DNA from 2 places in the Streptomyces sp. 8N114 genome. Region 2 is predicted to be linked to the other one. Evidence: riboswitches for the same ligand, from Rfam matches in the RefSeq annotation. Region 2 holds a riboswitch; the other holds the start of a gene.
What was found. Region 2 has a riboswitch for S-adenosylmethionine ahead of ACTWQF_RS14235 (aminotransferase class V-fold PLP-dependent enzyme). Riboswitches for the same ligand answer to the same signal wherever they lie in the genome.
Positions count from the first base shown of each region.

Region 1 (7,553 bases), on a different contig from region 2:
TCGGCAACGGCGGAAGCTTCGTCGACAGCGTGGGCAACTACACCCTCAACTCCCCCGAGAACGTCGAGACGTTCCAGTGGCTGCGCGACAACCTCGTCACCCCCGGCTACACCGAACCCAGCCCCCAGCGCGTCGACCGGCAGAAGATGTTCGAGGCGTTCACCGAGGGCGACGTGGGCATCCTCAACGGCCACCCCACCCTGATGCAGCAGGCCGACAAGAAGAACATCTCCTACGGCACCGCCAAGCTGCCCGGCAACGACGGCCCCGCCGAGGGCACCCTCGGCGTGGCCGACTGGATGATGGCCTTCAACAAGAACGGCCATCGCGAAGCGTGCGGCAAGTTCCTCGCCTTCGTCTACGAGGAGAAGAACCACTACGCCTTCACGTCCCAGTACGGGCTGCTGCCCGTCACCAGCAGCGCCTCCCAGCGGATGCGCAAGGACAAGAAGCAGAAGAAGCTCTGGCCCTTCCTCGACCAGCTCGCCGGGGCCGAGTTCTACCCGGTGGGCAAGGTGTCCTGGGCGGACACCAGCGCGATCATCAAGAAGACCATCGGCCAGGCGGCCATGAAGGACGGCGACCCGAGGGGCGTCCTGACCACGCTGCAGCGCAAGGCGGCGGCCGAGGAGGACGCGGCGCCGTCCTGATGCGGGCCGCTCCTGGCGCGGCGTCGCCGCTGATGCGGGGCCGCTCCTGACACCCCTCCCGCGTACGGTGGAGGGGTGAGCGGTACGGAAGACGAGCGTGACGGTGCGGACAGCGGCGAGGCGGTGGCGGAGCTCTCGGACGAGGACCGGATGGCGGAACTCTCGGACGAGGACCGCGCCGTGCTCGCCTTCGCCGCCCGCGGGTGGGCCTCCCCCGGCGAGAAGGAACGCGCCGTCCGGGAGCGGCTCGGCATGTCGCCCGTGCGCTACTACCAGTACCTCAACGCGCTGCTCGACGACCCCCGCGCTGCCCGGCACGATCCCGTGACCGTCAACCGGCTGCGGCGCGTCCGACAGGCCAACCGGGACCGTACCCACCAGCCGTAACCACAGCTGGTTATGGTGCGGCCATGTCGCTTCCCTCGCTCCCGGAGACGGAGGCCGGGCGTGCCGGGCTCGCCGCCCTGCTCTCCGACCCCGCGCGCGCCGTGCTCGCGTTCGACTTCGACGGGACGCTCGCGCCCATCGTCACCGACCCGCAGGACGCGCGGGCCGACCCCGAAGCAGTGCACGCGCTGGCGCGGCTGGCCCCGCGGCTGGCCGGCGTCGCCGTCATCACCGGCCGGCCCGCGGCTGACGCCGTACGGTACGGCGGCTTCGAGAGCGTCGCCGGGCTGGAGGGACTGACGGTGCTCGGTGCGTACGGGGCCGAACGGTGGGACGCCGCGGACCCGGTCGTGCGGGCACCCGACCCCCCCGCAGGGGTCGCGGCGGTACGGGCCGAACTCCCCGCCGTGCTCGCCGAGTCGGGAGCGCCGGAGGGTACCTGGACGGAGGACAAGGGCCGGGCGCTCGCCGTACACACCCGCCGCGTGACCTCGCCCGAGGCCGCCCTCGACCAGCTGCGCACCCCGCTGTACGCCCTTGCCGAGCGGCATGGACTCATGGTGGAGCCGGGCCGCATGGTGCTCGAACTCCGCCCGCCGGGCGCCGACAAGGGCGCGGCACTCGCGGACTACATCCGCGAACGGGCCGCCACCACTGTCGCCTACGCCGGTGACGACCTGGGCGACCTTCCCGCGTACGCCACCGTCGCGGCGCTGCGCCGGGAGGGCGTGCCGGGGCTGCTGGTGTACAGCGCCCCCGAGACGGCGACGGAGTCGGTCGAGCAACTCCGCACCGCGGCCGACGTCCGCGTCACGGGCCCTGCCGGGCTGGCGGCCTGGCTGCGTGCGCTGGCGGACGCGCTGTAGCGGTCCGCGGCCGTCAGCGGAGCGCTTCCAGCTGGTTCAGCAGCCAGCGGGTCGGGGGCTGGGAGGTGGCGGTCTTTGCCAGGCGGCGGGTCCGCTCCGCGCGGGTGGAGGCGTCCAGTTCCAGCGCTGTCCGCAAGGCGGCGGCCGTCTCCCGCACATCGAAGGGGTGCACACAAATGGCGTCGGGCGCCAGTTCCTCGTACGCTCCGGCCTCCCGGGAGAGGACCAGGGCACAGCCCTCGTCGGAGACGACGGGGATCTCCTTCGCCACGAGGTTCATCCCGTCGCGGATCGGGTTCACCAGCGCGACGTCCGCCATCCGGTAGGCGGCCAGCGAGCGTGCGAAGTCATCCTTCACATGCAGCAGGACCGGCGTCCAGCCATCGGTGCCGAACTCCTTGTTGATCGCGTCGGCGACCCGGCCGACCTCGGCCGTGTAGTGGCGGTAGACGGCGAGATCCTGCCGCGAGGGGTAGGCGAACGCCAGATGGACGACGCGTTCGCGCCACTCGGGATGGTCGGCGAGCAGCCGCCGGTACGCGTACAGGCCGCGGACGATGTTCTTGGACAGCTCGGTCCTGTCCACCCGAACGATGGTCCGGCGGGGGCTTCCGTCCGGGCCCGTACCCACCTGTTCGCGCAGCTGTGCCATCCGCTCGGCGACGTCGTCCCGGTGCGCCCGCTCGCGCAGGAAGTCGCCGTCCGCGCCGAGCGGGTGCACCCCGATCTGCGTCGTACGGCCCTCGTAGGTCACCGAGAGCGCATCGCCCGCTCCCTCCCCGGTGACCGTCGCGCCCAGCACCCGTTCGCAGCACTCGGTGAACAGCCGGGCCCAGCGTGCGGTCAAGAACGCGGTGCGGTCGGCGCCGAGCATGCCGCGCAGCACCTGCGTGGCGACCTCGTCCGGGAGCAGCCGGAAGTAGTCGGCGGGCGCCCAGGGGGTGTGCGAGAAGTGGCCGATCCGCAGATCGGGGCGGCGCTCGCGGAGCATGCCGGGGACGAGGGTGAGGTGGTAGTCCTGCACCAGCACCGTGGCGCCCCGCCCGGCCTCCTGCGCCAGCGCCTCGGCGAAGGCGGCGTTGTACGCCTCGTACTCCGCCCACTGGCGGCTGAAGTCCTGGTCGAAGACCGGTTCCAGCGGCGTCTGGTACAGCATGTGATGGGTGAACCACAGCACGGAGTTGGCGATGCCGTGGTACGCCGCCTCGAAGGTGCCGGGCGGGATGTCGAGCATCCGTACGGACTGCCCGCCGACGTCCCCGCCGTCCAGGTGACCGCCCGAGCGCCGGACCGCCTCGCGATCGCCCGCACCGAGCGCCGCGCACACCCACACCGCGTCGGTCCCGGAGCCGATGGCCGACAGTCCGGAAACCAGGCCGCCGCCTCCGCGCTTCGCGGTGAGCGTGCCGTCGTCGCCCAGCGTGTAGGACACCGGTCCACGGTTGGACGCGACGAGGACCATCGCGGATGTCACCCGCGGTCCCTGTGCTCCCTGCGATGTTGCTGCTCCAGCGACCATGCGGCGAGCCTAGCCGCCGCCGAAACCGCTCAAACGTGCCCGTACCGCAGCCTCGTCCGCCGACGCCCTCACGCCGCCACCCGCTGCCCGTACTCGGGCACCGTGCACATCGGAGGGCGCTCCTCCGCATCCACCAGGTGGCCGCGGGGGACGAAACAGCCCGCCTCGTCCCGCTCGAACTGGGTCAGCGCCGTCCCGCCGGACCGTCCCTCGAACACGCTCCGCGCACCGTGCGCCACCGTCGGGCCGCCCCGGCCGATGCGGCGCTCGGCCGCCGCGTAGATGGCGGTGGCCATCCGGCCGAGTGCCTGCCCGTCCTGGTTGCGGTGCAGCCGTACGCCCACATCGACCTGGGCCAGCGCGTCCAGCCCCACCAGCTCCAGCGCGTCGACCAGCAGCGCCAGCTCCACCCCGTAGCCGACCGGGAAGGGCAGCCGCTCCAGCAGCGAGCGGCGCGCCGCGTACTCGCCGCCCAGCGGCTGGACGAGCCCGGCCAGCCGCGGCCAGTGCAGATTGAGCAGGGGGCGCGCCACCAGCTCGGTCACGCGCCCGCCGCCGGCCGGGCTGCCGGGCAGCGGGCGGTCGTACATCGCCTTGACCAGCTGTACGTCCGGCTCCGTCAGCAGCGGCCCGACGATGCCGGTGACGAAGTCGGGCGAGAACTCGCGCAGGTCCGCGTCGACGAAGCAGATGATGTCGCCGCTGGTCGCCAGCAGGGAGCGCCACAGCACCTCACCCTTTCCGGGGCGGGTCGGCAGCCTGGGCAGCACCTCGTCCCGGTGGATCACCTTGGCCCCGGCGGCTGCCGCGACCTCGGCGGTGCGGTCGGTGGAGCCGGAGTTCATCACGATCAGCTCGTCCACCAGCGGTGTCCCGGAATCGAGGTGGGGCGAGGCCAGCTCGCGGCGGATCACCGAGACGATGTCGCCGACCGTGGCCTCCTCGTTGAGCGCGGGCAGCACCACGCTGACGGTGGTGCCGGTGCGGCGCTTGGCCGCCAGCAGCGCCTCCAGCGGCCGGTCGGCGACGCGCCAGGAGCGGCGCCGCAGCCATTGGCCCACTTCATCGAGCACGTGCGCCGCCTTCCTGTAGTCGGGTCCCGCTGGTCGGGCTGAGGTGGGACGGGTGGTGCGGTGGCCGGCCCCGGGCGAGGGCCCCAGGCCATGGCCCCAGGGCCGCGGAGGCGAGCGACGGGTGATCCATCTCGCGGTTCGGACGTCCCTCTCAAGCGTGACCGCCGTCAGTTACAGTCTTGAACAACGCAGGTGACCTCCGCATCTCGGGGTCGCCGCGACAAACGCCCGAGCGGCCCCTGGCCGCCCGGCGCCATAGTGCAGCTCATCCAGAGGGGCAGAGGGAACGGCCCGTTGAAGCCCCGGCAACCATCCCGCGATCCGCGTGTACGCGGACCCTCCAGGCGAGACCGCCTCGTGGGGACGGTGCCAATTCCGGCCCGTGACGAGATACGCCACGGGGAAGATGAGGAGAAAGGGCCTCGCCTCCATGGCTGTGCAGACAGTTGCAGCGAACAGCACCACTTCCACCGACGCCTCTGACGCGTCCGGCGCCACCTCGCACGATCTCGGCGCCGCTGTGGCCCTCTCCTGTCGCGAGTGCGGCACCCGCACCGAGCTGGGGCCCAGCTTCGTGTGTCTGGAGTGTTTCGGCCCGCTGGAAGTCGCCTACGAGCTGCCCACCGGTGACCCGGAGGGCCTCCGCAGGCGGATCGAGGCCGGTCCCGCCTCGATGTGGCGTTACGCACCGCTGCTGCCGGTACCGGCCGACGTCGCCGAGAAGCCGAACCTGAACCCCGGCTTCACCCAGTTGGTGAAGGCCGACCGGCTGGCCGCCGAGCTGGGAGTGACCGGCGGTCTGTACGTCAAGGACGACTCCGGCAACCCCACCCACTCCTTCAAGGACCGTCCGGTCGCCATCGCCCTGGAGGCAGCCCGGGCGTTCGGGTTCACCACCCTCTCCTGCTCCTCGACCGGCAACCTGGCCGGTGCGGTGGGCGCCGCCGCCTCCCGGGCCGGGCTGCGCTCGTGCGTGTTCATCCCGGACGGGCTGGAGCAGTCCAAGGTGGTGATGGCCGCGATCTACGGCGGCGACCTCGTCGCGATCGACGGCACCTACGACGACGTGAACCGCTTCTGCTCCGAGCTCATCGGCGACCCGCTGGGCGAGGGCTGGGGCTTCACCAACGTCAACCTGCGGCCGTTCTACGCCGAGGGCTCGAAGTCCCTGGCGTACGAGATCTGTGAGCAGCTCGGCTGGCGGCTGCCCGACCAGCTCGTCATCCCCGTCGCCTCCGGCTGCCAGCTGGTGAAGATCGACAAGGGGCTGCGGGAGCTGATCCAGCTCGGGCTCGTCGAGGACAAGCCGTTCCGGATCTTCGCCGCGCAGGCGGAGGGGTGCTCGCCGGTCTCCCGCGCGTACAAGGAGGGCACCACCGCCGTCCGCCCGGTCAAGCAGCCCGACACCATCGCCAAGTCCCTCGCCATCGGCGACCCGGCGGACGGTCCGTACGTCATCGACATCTGCCGGCGCACCGGCGGGGCCGTCGAGGACGTGAACGACGCGGAGATCGTGGACGCGATGAAGCTGCTCGCGCGGACCGAGGGCGTGTTCGCGGAGACGGCCGGAGGTGTCACGCTGGGCGTGACCCGCAAGCTGATCGAGTCCGGCGCCATCGACCCGAGCCTCACGACCGTCGTGCTGAACACGGGTGACGGCCTCAAGACCCTCGACGCCGTGGCCCCCACGGCGCGGCCCACCGCCGTGATCCGCCCCAACCTGGCCGCCTTCCGCGAGTCCGGCCTGGCCTGACCGAGGTGCCCCGGGTGCCCTGGGCGCCCAGGTTGCCGGAGGCGCCTCAGACGGCTGAAATCGGCCCCCCGGTGTTTAGCGGGTGGGAATGCCGGAGCGGGGCCCCCTGGGGTGCTTTCCCTCTTACGTTAGGAAGATCGACATGAGCGTCAACGTCCGGATCCCGACCATCCTCCGTACCTACACGGGCGGTCAGGCCGAGGTCACCGCCGAGGGCGGCACCCTCGCCGAGGTCCTGGCGGACCTGGAGAAGAACCACGCGGGCATCAGCGCCCGTGTCCTGGACGACGCGGGCAAGCTCCGCCGCTTCGTCAACGTCTACGTCAACGACGACGACGTCCGCTTCGAGCAGGGCCTGGAGACCCCCACCCCGGACGGTGCGGGCATCTCCATCATCCCGGCGGTGGCCGGCGGCTGACCCGTCCGGCCGCGCGGTCGGGGCTGCGGCCCCGCAGCCGCCCGCCGCTGCCCCGCCGACCAGCGCTCGGGCTCTGTGATCGCCCCTTCCGAGGAAAAACGGAAGGGGCGATTCCATGTGACGAGAGGCGGTTCGGGAGACGGTAGAGTTACGGCAGTTCCCCCTCCCGGCGGTTGCCGGACGCGTATGAGAACGCGCCAGGGGCGGATCAACACCGCGACAACAACGGGACAAGTTGCTGTCGAAAACCGGACGGCAATTGTCGTGAAGGCCCCGAATGTCTGGCCCGACTTGCCCTGCTCCGACGGCAGTTGAGGCTTATTTCCGATCAGTCGTGCCCAGAATTCTCGTCCGATTGACCTGTTGCACAGGGCGTCCGTGCAGATACATTCAGCGGCGGTCGACGCGTTCCGGCGCACGCCCCCGCTTGCTTGTGGGGGTGAGGTCTGACCCGGGTTCGCGAAGTGCGGGCTCGTGCAAGGGCCAGTAATAGGGGAGTTAGGAATGGCTCAGGGCACCGTCAAGTGGTTCAACGCGGAGAAGGGGTACGGCTTCATCGCGGTCGACGGTGGTGCGGACGTGTTCGTCCACTACAGCGCGATCCAGATGGACGGTTACCGCACCCTGGACGAAGGGCAGCGGGTCGAGTTCGAGATCTCGCAGGGTCAGAAGGGGCCGCAGGCGGACATGGTCCGCGTGACCGGCTGAGTGTCGCCGGACTGCGCAGAGCTTGTAGACACAGCAGAGAAGAGAAGGGGCCGCACCCACGGTGCGGCCCCTTCTTCGTGCCCAAGCTGCGAGGGAGGAGTTTCCCCCCGGAGGGGGCCCGGGGCTGTGCTTACATGCGGCTCCGCCGCGTGGGCGCGCCCAGCCAGGGAGCACCCGCA
Region 1 is NZ_JBQQBT010000016.1:73,401-80,953, forward strand. Features, by position in the region: gene ACTWQF_RS26710 (extracellular solute-binding protein) at 1-650, shown strand, start outside; gene ACTWQF_RS26715 (DUF3263 domain-containing protein) at 726-1,037, shown strand; gene otsB (trehalose-phosphatase) at 1,061-1,903, shown strand; gene ACTWQF_RS26725 (alpha,alpha-trehalose-phosphate synthase (UDP-forming)) at 1,917-3,365, opposite strand; gene ACTWQF_RS26730 (glucosyl-3-phosphoglycerate synthase) at 3,491-4,495, opposite strand; SAM riboswitch class I at 4,758-4,908, shown strand; gene thrC (threonine synthase) at 4,926-6,248, shown strand; gene ACTWQF_RS26740 (MoaD/ThiS family protein) at 6,391-6,666, shown strand; gene ACTWQF_RS26745 (cold-shock protein) at 7,171-7,374, shown strand.
Region 1: it holds a riboswitch for S-adenosylmethionine, as region 2 does, so the genes downstream of both, thrC (threonine synthase) here and ACTWQF_RS14235 (aminotransferase class V-fold PLP-dependent enzyme) in region 2, are expected to answer to the same signal.

Region 2 (7,553 bases):
GAGGAACGGAGCGTTCACCTGTGAGTAGTCCGCGCATCGGAGTCGCCATCTTGACGATGGGCAACCGACCAGCCGAACTGATGGAGCTGCTGGAGTCGGTCGCCGAGCAGGAGACGCCTGCGCAGCGGGTGGTGGTGGTCGGGAACGGGGCGCCACTGCCCGCGCTCCCGGACTGGGTGACCGCCCTCGAACTGCCGGAGAACCTGGGCGTGGCCGGCGGCCGGAACGCGGCTCTCGCCCGCCTGGCGGAGTTCGGGGACGTCGATGTGGTGGTGGATCTGGACGATGACGGTCTGCTGATCAGCCGCGATGTCTTCACCCGCCTGGCCACCCTGTACGACCAGGACGAGCGGCTGGGCATCGTCAGCTTCCGGATCCGCGACGAGCGCGGCCGTACCCAGCGGCGCCATGTGCCGCGGCTGCGGGCCGGTGACCCGATGCGCGGCGGTCTGGTCACCACCTTCCTCGGCGGTGGACACGCCCTCTCATCGAGGATGCTGAAGCAGACCGGTGGCTGGCCGGACGCGTTCTTCTACGCCCACGAGGAGACCGACCTGGCCTGGCGCGCCCTGGATGCGGGATGGAAGGTGCTCTACGAGCCCGCCTTGGTGCTCCAGCACCCGTGGACATCGCCGACCCGGCACGCGGTCTTCCACCGCATGGTCGCCCGGAACCGGGTGTGGCTGGCCAAACGCCACCTGCCCGCGCCGCTCGTCCCCGCCTACCTCGGTGCCTGGACCCTTCTCACCCTGGCCCGGACCCGCTCGTGGGGCGGGCTCCGCGCCTGGTTCGGAGGATTCGCCGAGGGCGTGCGCACGTCGTGTCCACCACGGCGGCCGATGCGGTGGGCCACGGTCTGGCACATGACCCGCCTTGGCCGCCCGCCGGTGCTCTAGACACCCGAGGCCCGCTCGTCGCTGCGCCCCGCAGACACACACACGCCCCACCGTCCAAGCCCTCGTCTCCGGCCTGCTGCTCTCGGGGCGTACGACACCCGACCTGCGCGGCCTCGCCTCCCGAGTCGGCGTCCTACGCGCCTAGCCGGCCCGCAGCTCCGGATCACCGGCCCCGCACCCGCCCGTGGCCCTCACTCCTCCGCGTCCCCCTCTCCCTCCCCCACCCCCAGCTCCCGCAGAAACGCGGCCCCCGCCGGGGTGAGGCGGGTGGCGCTCCAGACCAGGCGCTCCTCGCGTTGGGGGCCTTCGTGGACGGGGAGGACGCGCAGGCCGGAGAGCTGGGAGACGAAGGCGGAGGGGAGGAGGGCGATGCCCATGCCGTTGCGGACGAGGCCCGCGAGGAACTCCCAGTGGGAGACCTCGAAGGCGACATCACGGTGCAGTCCGGCCGCGGCGAAGATCTCCTCCGTCTGGGCCCGGGCGTGGCTGCCCGCGGCGAAGTCGACGAAGGTCTCCTCGGCCAGCCGCGCCAGCTCCAGCGGGCCCTGCGTACCCTCCGCCGCGAGGGGGTGGTCGGGGGCGACCATGACGACATGGCGGTCCCGCACCAGGGTGCGGGACCGGACGCCCTTCGCGCGGAAGGCCGGGGTGACGCCGAGGAACGCCAGGTCGAGGGTGCCGCGGCGGACTTCCTCGACCAGCAGCTCGCTGCGGCCGGCGGTCATGCTGATGCGCACCTGCGGATAGCGGTTGTGGAAGTCGCGGAGCAGCCGCGGCAGGTCGACGGAGGCAATGGTGCTGATCGCGCCGAGGGCGAGGGTGCCGCGGATCTCGCCGGTGGCCGCCGCGACCTCGGCGGCGGCACGCTCGGCGGCCTCCAGGGACTGCCGGGCAGCGGGGAGGAACGCCTCACCGGCGGGGGTGAGCGCCACCCGGCGGCTCGTACGGTCGAACAGCCGGGCGCCCAACTCCTTCTCCAGCTTGGCGATCTGGTGGCTGAGCGCGGACTGGACGACATGGCAGCGCTCGGCGGCACGGGTGAAGCCGCCGGTCTCGGCGACGGCGACGACGTAGCGCAGCTGCTGGAGTTCCATGCTGCTCAGCGTAGGCCCATCGATCGCGTTCTGCGATTGCTCACATGACAAGGATGCGTTGGACTCATCGACCTCTCCGGCCGCAGCCTGAACGCATGACCGAAACCGCTGCCGACGCCCGGCCCTCGAGGCCCGCCGAGGCCGACCCCGCAGCCGGAGTCGCCGCGCCCAGCCGCAGGCTGCTGCTCCTGATGGCGGTCGCCACCGGACTCTCCTGCGCGGGCAACTACTTCGCCCAGCCCCTCCTCGACCTCATCACCCGCGATCTGCACATCGGCACCACCCTCGCGGGCCTGCTGGTGACCGCCTCACAGGCCGGATACGCGCTCGGCCTGCTGCTGATCGTCCCGCTCGGGGACGTGCTCGACCGGCGCCGCCTCGCGGTCGGGCTGCTGGCGGCGACCGCGCTCTTCCTCGCGCTGACGGCCGCCGCGCCCAACGGCCCGCTACTGCTGGCGGGCACCGTGGCCGTGGCGCTGACGGCAGTCGGCGCGCAGGTCGTCGTCGGCTACGCGGCGGCCCTCGTCCCGGACGAGGCGCGCGGGCGGGCCGTGGCCACCGTGATGTCCGGGGTGCTGCTGGGCGGACTGCTCGCCCGCACCGTCTCCGGCGCGCTGGCCGGGCTCGGCGGATGGCGCACCGTGTACTGGGCCAGCGCGATACCCGTCGCCGTGATGGCCGTAGCGCTGCACCGCTGTCTGCCGCGCGTACGGTCCACAGCCCAGCTGTCCTACCCCGCGCTGCTGCGCTCCGCCCTGGCCCTGCTGCGCGAAGAACCCCTGCTGCGCCGCCGCGCGGTGCTCGGCGGCCTCTCCCTCGCCTCGTACAGCGTGCAGCTCACCGCGCTCACCTTCCTGCTGGCCCGGCCGCCCTTCAACTGGTCGGAGGGAGCGATCGGCCTCTTCGGACTGCTCGGGGCCATCGGTGTACTGGCGATGACTTTCGCCGGGAGGCTGAACGACCGCGGATTCGTGCAGTACGTGACCGGATCCGGCATCGTCCTGCTCGGCGGCGGCTGGCTGCTGCTCCTGGCAGGTGAACGCTCCCTGCTGTGGCTGTCGTTGGGCATCGTCGCGCTGAACGTCGGCCAACAGGCCGTGCTCAACAGCAGCCAGACGGTGCTGTACGCGCTGCGCCCCGAGGCCCGTAACCGCCTCAACTCCGTCTTCATGACCAGCTTCTTCATCGGCGGCGCCACCGGCTCGGCGCTGACCGCCGTGGTGTGGACGCACGCGGGCTGGAGCGGGGTGTGCCTGCTGGGAGCAGGGCTGGCGGCCGGTGCGCTGGCGGTGTGGGGACTGGAACGGGTCGCCACCACCCGCCGCACCGCCACCAACTGACCACACATCGTCCAACCGACTTATCGATAAGGCACCCAAAGCACCACCGCATCCCAGGAGTTGAACACCATGCGCATAGTCGTCTTCGGCGCGGCAGGGAACGTCGGCAGCCGGGTCGTCACCGAGGCCCTCTCGCGCGGCCACGAGGCCACGGCCGTCGTCCGTGACCCGGTGCGCTTTCCCGCCCTGCACCCGGACGCCGGTCACCGGGTGGGCGACGCCGCCAACGCCGGGGACGTCGCGGCCCTCAGCGACGGCCAGGACCTGGTCATCAGCGCAACCCGCCCCGCGCCCGGCAACGAGAGCGGGCTGCCGCTCGCCGCACGCGGCCTGCTGACCGGGCTGGGGCGTACCGGCGTGCGGCTGCTGCTCGTCGGCGGCGCGGGCAGCCTCACCGTGCCCGGCACCGAGGGCCGGACCCGGGTGAGCGAGGACCCGCGCTACGTTCCCGAGGAGTGGCGCCCCATCGCCGAGGCGTGCAACGAGCAGTACGCACTCTGCCTCCGGCACGCCCCCGACCAGCTGGACTGGGCGTACGTCAGCCCGCCCGCGCTGCTGGAACCGGGACGGCGCACGGGCCGTTACCGGGTCGGCGCCGACGAACTGCTGCTGGACGGCGAGGGCCGCTCCGCGATCTCCATGGAGGATTTCGCCGTGGCTCTGATCGACGAGGCGGAGCGGCCCAAGCACCACCGGGCGCGGTTCACGGTGGCGTACTGAGCTCAGCTCCCGGCGTGCCCGGGTGTCTCCGGGACGCAGCGGCCGTCCTCCGTACGGTAGGTCCAGCGCGCGCCGTCCCGCACCAACTCCCGTACGGCGGCCACGAACCGGTCCACGTGCTCGTCCGGCGTCCCGGCGCCGAAGCTGACGCGGACCGCGTTGAGTGACCGCTCGCCGGGCGCTGCCTCGGGCGCTCCGCACTCGCCGGGGGTGTCGCCCTCCTGCCCGAGGAGAGTACGGAGCAGCGGGTGGGCGCAGAAGAGGCCGTCGCGGACGCCGATCCCGTACTCGGCGGAGAGCGCCGCCGCGAAGTGCGAGCTGTTCCAGCCCTCGACGACGAAGGAGACCACGCCGACCCGGTCGGCGTCCTCCCCGAAGAGGGAGAGGACCTTCACCTCGGGGACGTCGGCCAGGCCGGTACGGAGCCGGCCCAGCAGCTCCTCCTCGCGGGCGACGAGGCGGTCGAACCCGGCCTCGGTCAGCGCCCGGCAGGCGGACGCGATGGCGTACGCGCCGATCACGTTGGGCGAGCCCGCCTCGTGCCGGGCCTCGTTGTGCTGCCACTCCACCTCTACGGTGCCGTCCGCGCTGCGGGTCACGCGGCGGCTCGCGCCGCCACCCGCCAGATACGGCTCCGCAGCGCGCAGCCAGTCGGCGCGGCCGGCCAGCACGCCCGCACCGAAGGGCGCGTACAGCTTGTGCCCGGAGAACGCCACCCAGTCCGCCTCCAGTTCCGTCAGGCTGACGGGGCGGTGCGGGGCGAGCTGCGCCGCGTCCAGTACCAGCCGCGCGCCGTGCCGGTGCGCGGCGCGGGCCAGCTCGCGCACCGGCCACACCTCGCCGGTGACGTTCGAGGCGCCCGTCACGCAGACCAGCTTCGGCCCGGCGGGCGCCGCGTGCAGCGCCGACTCCAGTGTGGCGACGGCCCGTTCGGGCGAGCGGGGCGCGTCCAGATACGTCACATCGTGCGCCCGCCACGGAAGGAGGGAGGCGTGGTGCTCGGTCTCGAACACGAACACCCTGGTGCCCTTGGGAAGTGCCGCCGCAAGGAGGTTGAGGGAGTCGGTCGTCGCCCGGGTGAAGACGACCTGGTCGCCCTCGCGGCAGCCGAGGAACTCGGCGACGGTCTGCCTGCTCTGCTCGAACAGTTCCGTCGACAGCTGGGAGAGGTAGCCGGCGCCGCGGTGCACGCTGCCGTAGTACGGCGCGTACGCCGCCACGTCGTCCCATACGCGCTGCAGCGCGGGGGCGCTTGCCGCGTAGTCCAGCGCCGCGTAGGGGGCTTCGCCCCCGGTGACGAGCGGTACCTGGACGTCGCGGCCCAGCACGGGGAGGGCCTCGTCACTGTGGGAGGGGGTACAAGAGGGGGCAAAAGTGGCGGTGGACGACATAGCAGACTCCGGGCAAGGTGAAGAAGTGAGTGGCAAGGGGAATCACGGCATGGCAGTGCCGTGTTCGCTGGTCGCGTGTGTACTGGTCGCCTGACGGCGGAACAGTGGGAGGGCCGGGGCGGGGAGAAGTGCCGCCCTTCGGCCCTAGCGCATTCGCTTGCTCACAGAAGGCTCCCTCGTAGACCAGGACCCCTGGCGGAGAGGGATCCGCGCTTGCCGTAGACCTTGCTGTCCTACGGCCTGGTCATCACCCGGGGCACCCCGCCACGGACGGAGGGTTGCCGGACAGCGGGCCGGGGCCTTTGTCGCTGTCGCTCGTGACCTGCGAGGGAGTATGCCACAGCCGTTGCGGCCCCAGCATTGGTCCGTCCACCATGTGGACGGGCCTCCCCTCTGCGCTCCGGCCGGGCCCCTCAACCGGCCGCGGCGCCGACCCAGGTGAGGGCCCTCCCGGCGAGGGTGGCCGTCACAGCCGGGTGCGCCCCCAACGGCGCGGCCACGGCATCGGCGCCGGCGGCCTGGAGCCGGTCGGCGAACAAGCCGGGCGCCAACAACCAGGTGGCGACGGCAACACGCGCGGCGCCGGCACTCCGCAGACGAGCCACTTCCTCCGCGACGGCGGGCTCCGCGGTGGCGGCCCAGGCGACGGGAACCGGGCCCCGCAGAAGGCGGCCGAGACGGCGGGCCATGGCGTGGGCCTCGGCGCGGGCCCCCGCGTCGGAGGACCCGGCGGCGGCCAGCACCACGGCATCCCCCTCCCGTACCCCCGCCTCGGCGAGCCGGTCGACGAGGGCTGCCAGCAGCGCGGGGTCGGCGCCCAGAGCGGGGGTCATCGTCACATCGGCAGCCCTCCCGGCGGCGGCGACCTGCGCGGGTATGTCGGCCCGCACGTGGTAGCCGGAGGCGAGGAAGGCGGGGATCAGAGTGACGGGGCCGGGCAGCGCGGCGAGGGCCTCAGCGACGGTCGGCCCCCGTACGTCCGCGTAGGCGACGGTGACCGGCTGCCCCAGCCGGGCGGCGACCCCGTCGGCCAGCTCCCGCACGGTGCGCGCACCCGCGGGGCGCCGGGTGCCGTGCGCCACGAGCAGCACCGTCATGCGTCGGCCTCGCAGACCGACGAGACCGACGCCGGGTCGAGGGCGATGCGATAGCCGCGCTTGGTGACGGTCTGCACGACGGAGGAGACGCCCAGTGAGGTGCGCAGCCGGGCGACGGCGGCTTCGACGGCGTGCTCGTCGGTGCCGCCGCCGGGCAGATAGGGCAGCAGGTCGGCACAGGACATCACCTGGCCCGGGTGGCGGGCCAGGGCCCGCAGGATGGCCATCGGCCCGGGGCTGACGGGCCGCAGCTCGCCGTCGAGCAGCGCCGCGGTGCCGCGTACCTCCAGCATGTGCCCGGCGGCGGGCAGCGTGGGCGCGGTGGCGGGCAGCCGTTCGCACAGCAGCCGGACGAGGGCGCCGACCCGGAACCGCTCCGGCCAGTAGGCGGGGATGTCCCGGGCGAGCAGCGGCGCGGCCGTGACGGGGCCGACGCAGGCGACCTGGGTGCGGCCGCGCAGCGCCCGGGTCAGTTCCTCGGTGAGGCCGCCTTCTTCCGCGCGGGCGTAGAGCCCGGCGGCGGCCAGGGCGCTGGTGAAGGTGAGGGCGTCCACGCCGCCGCCCAGTACGGCGTCGATGAGCCGGTCGAGAGGGCCGGGGTCGACCGGGCCCGTCCACCGGTAGACGGGCACCGGTACCACCTCGGAACCGGCGCCGCGCAGCGCGTCGATGAAGTCCCGCAGCGGTTCGCCGTGCAGCTGGACGGCGATCCGCAGCCCGTCCAGGTCGTCGCGGGCCAGCAGGCGTTCGAGGACCTCGGTGGAGGACTCCGAGGCCGGAGACCAGGCTTCCCGCAGGCCCGCGGCACGGAGCGCGCCGCACGCCTTGGGGCCGCGGGCCAGCAGTTCGCCGACCGCGAGGGCGCTGCGCAGGGCCTCGCCCTCGCCCCAGCCGTCCGCGGCCTCCATCCAGCCGCGGAAGCCGATGCCGGTGGTGGCGACGGTCACGTCCGGCGGGCGGGTCACCAGCTCCTTGGTGGCGTCCCGCAGTTCGACGTCGTCCGCGAGGGGGACGA
Region 2 is NZ_JBQQBT010000005.1:310,657-318,209, reverse strand. Features, by position in the region: gene ACTWQF_RS14255 (glycosyltransferase family 2 protein) at 57-896, shown strand; gene ACTWQF_RS14250 (LysR family transcriptional regulator) at 1,088-1,990, opposite strand; gene ACTWQF_RS14245 (MFS transporter) at 2,086-3,330, shown strand; gene ACTWQF_RS14240 (NAD(P)-dependent oxidoreductase) at 3,400-4,050, shown strand; gene ACTWQF_RS14235 (aminotransferase class V-fold PLP-dependent enzyme) at 4,053-5,441, opposite strand; SAM riboswitch class IV at 5,646-5,764, opposite strand; gene ACTWQF_RS14230 (sirohydrochlorin chelatase) at 5,855-6,538, opposite strand; gene ACTWQF_RS14225 (uroporphyrinogen-III synthase) at 6,535-7,553, opposite strand, start outside.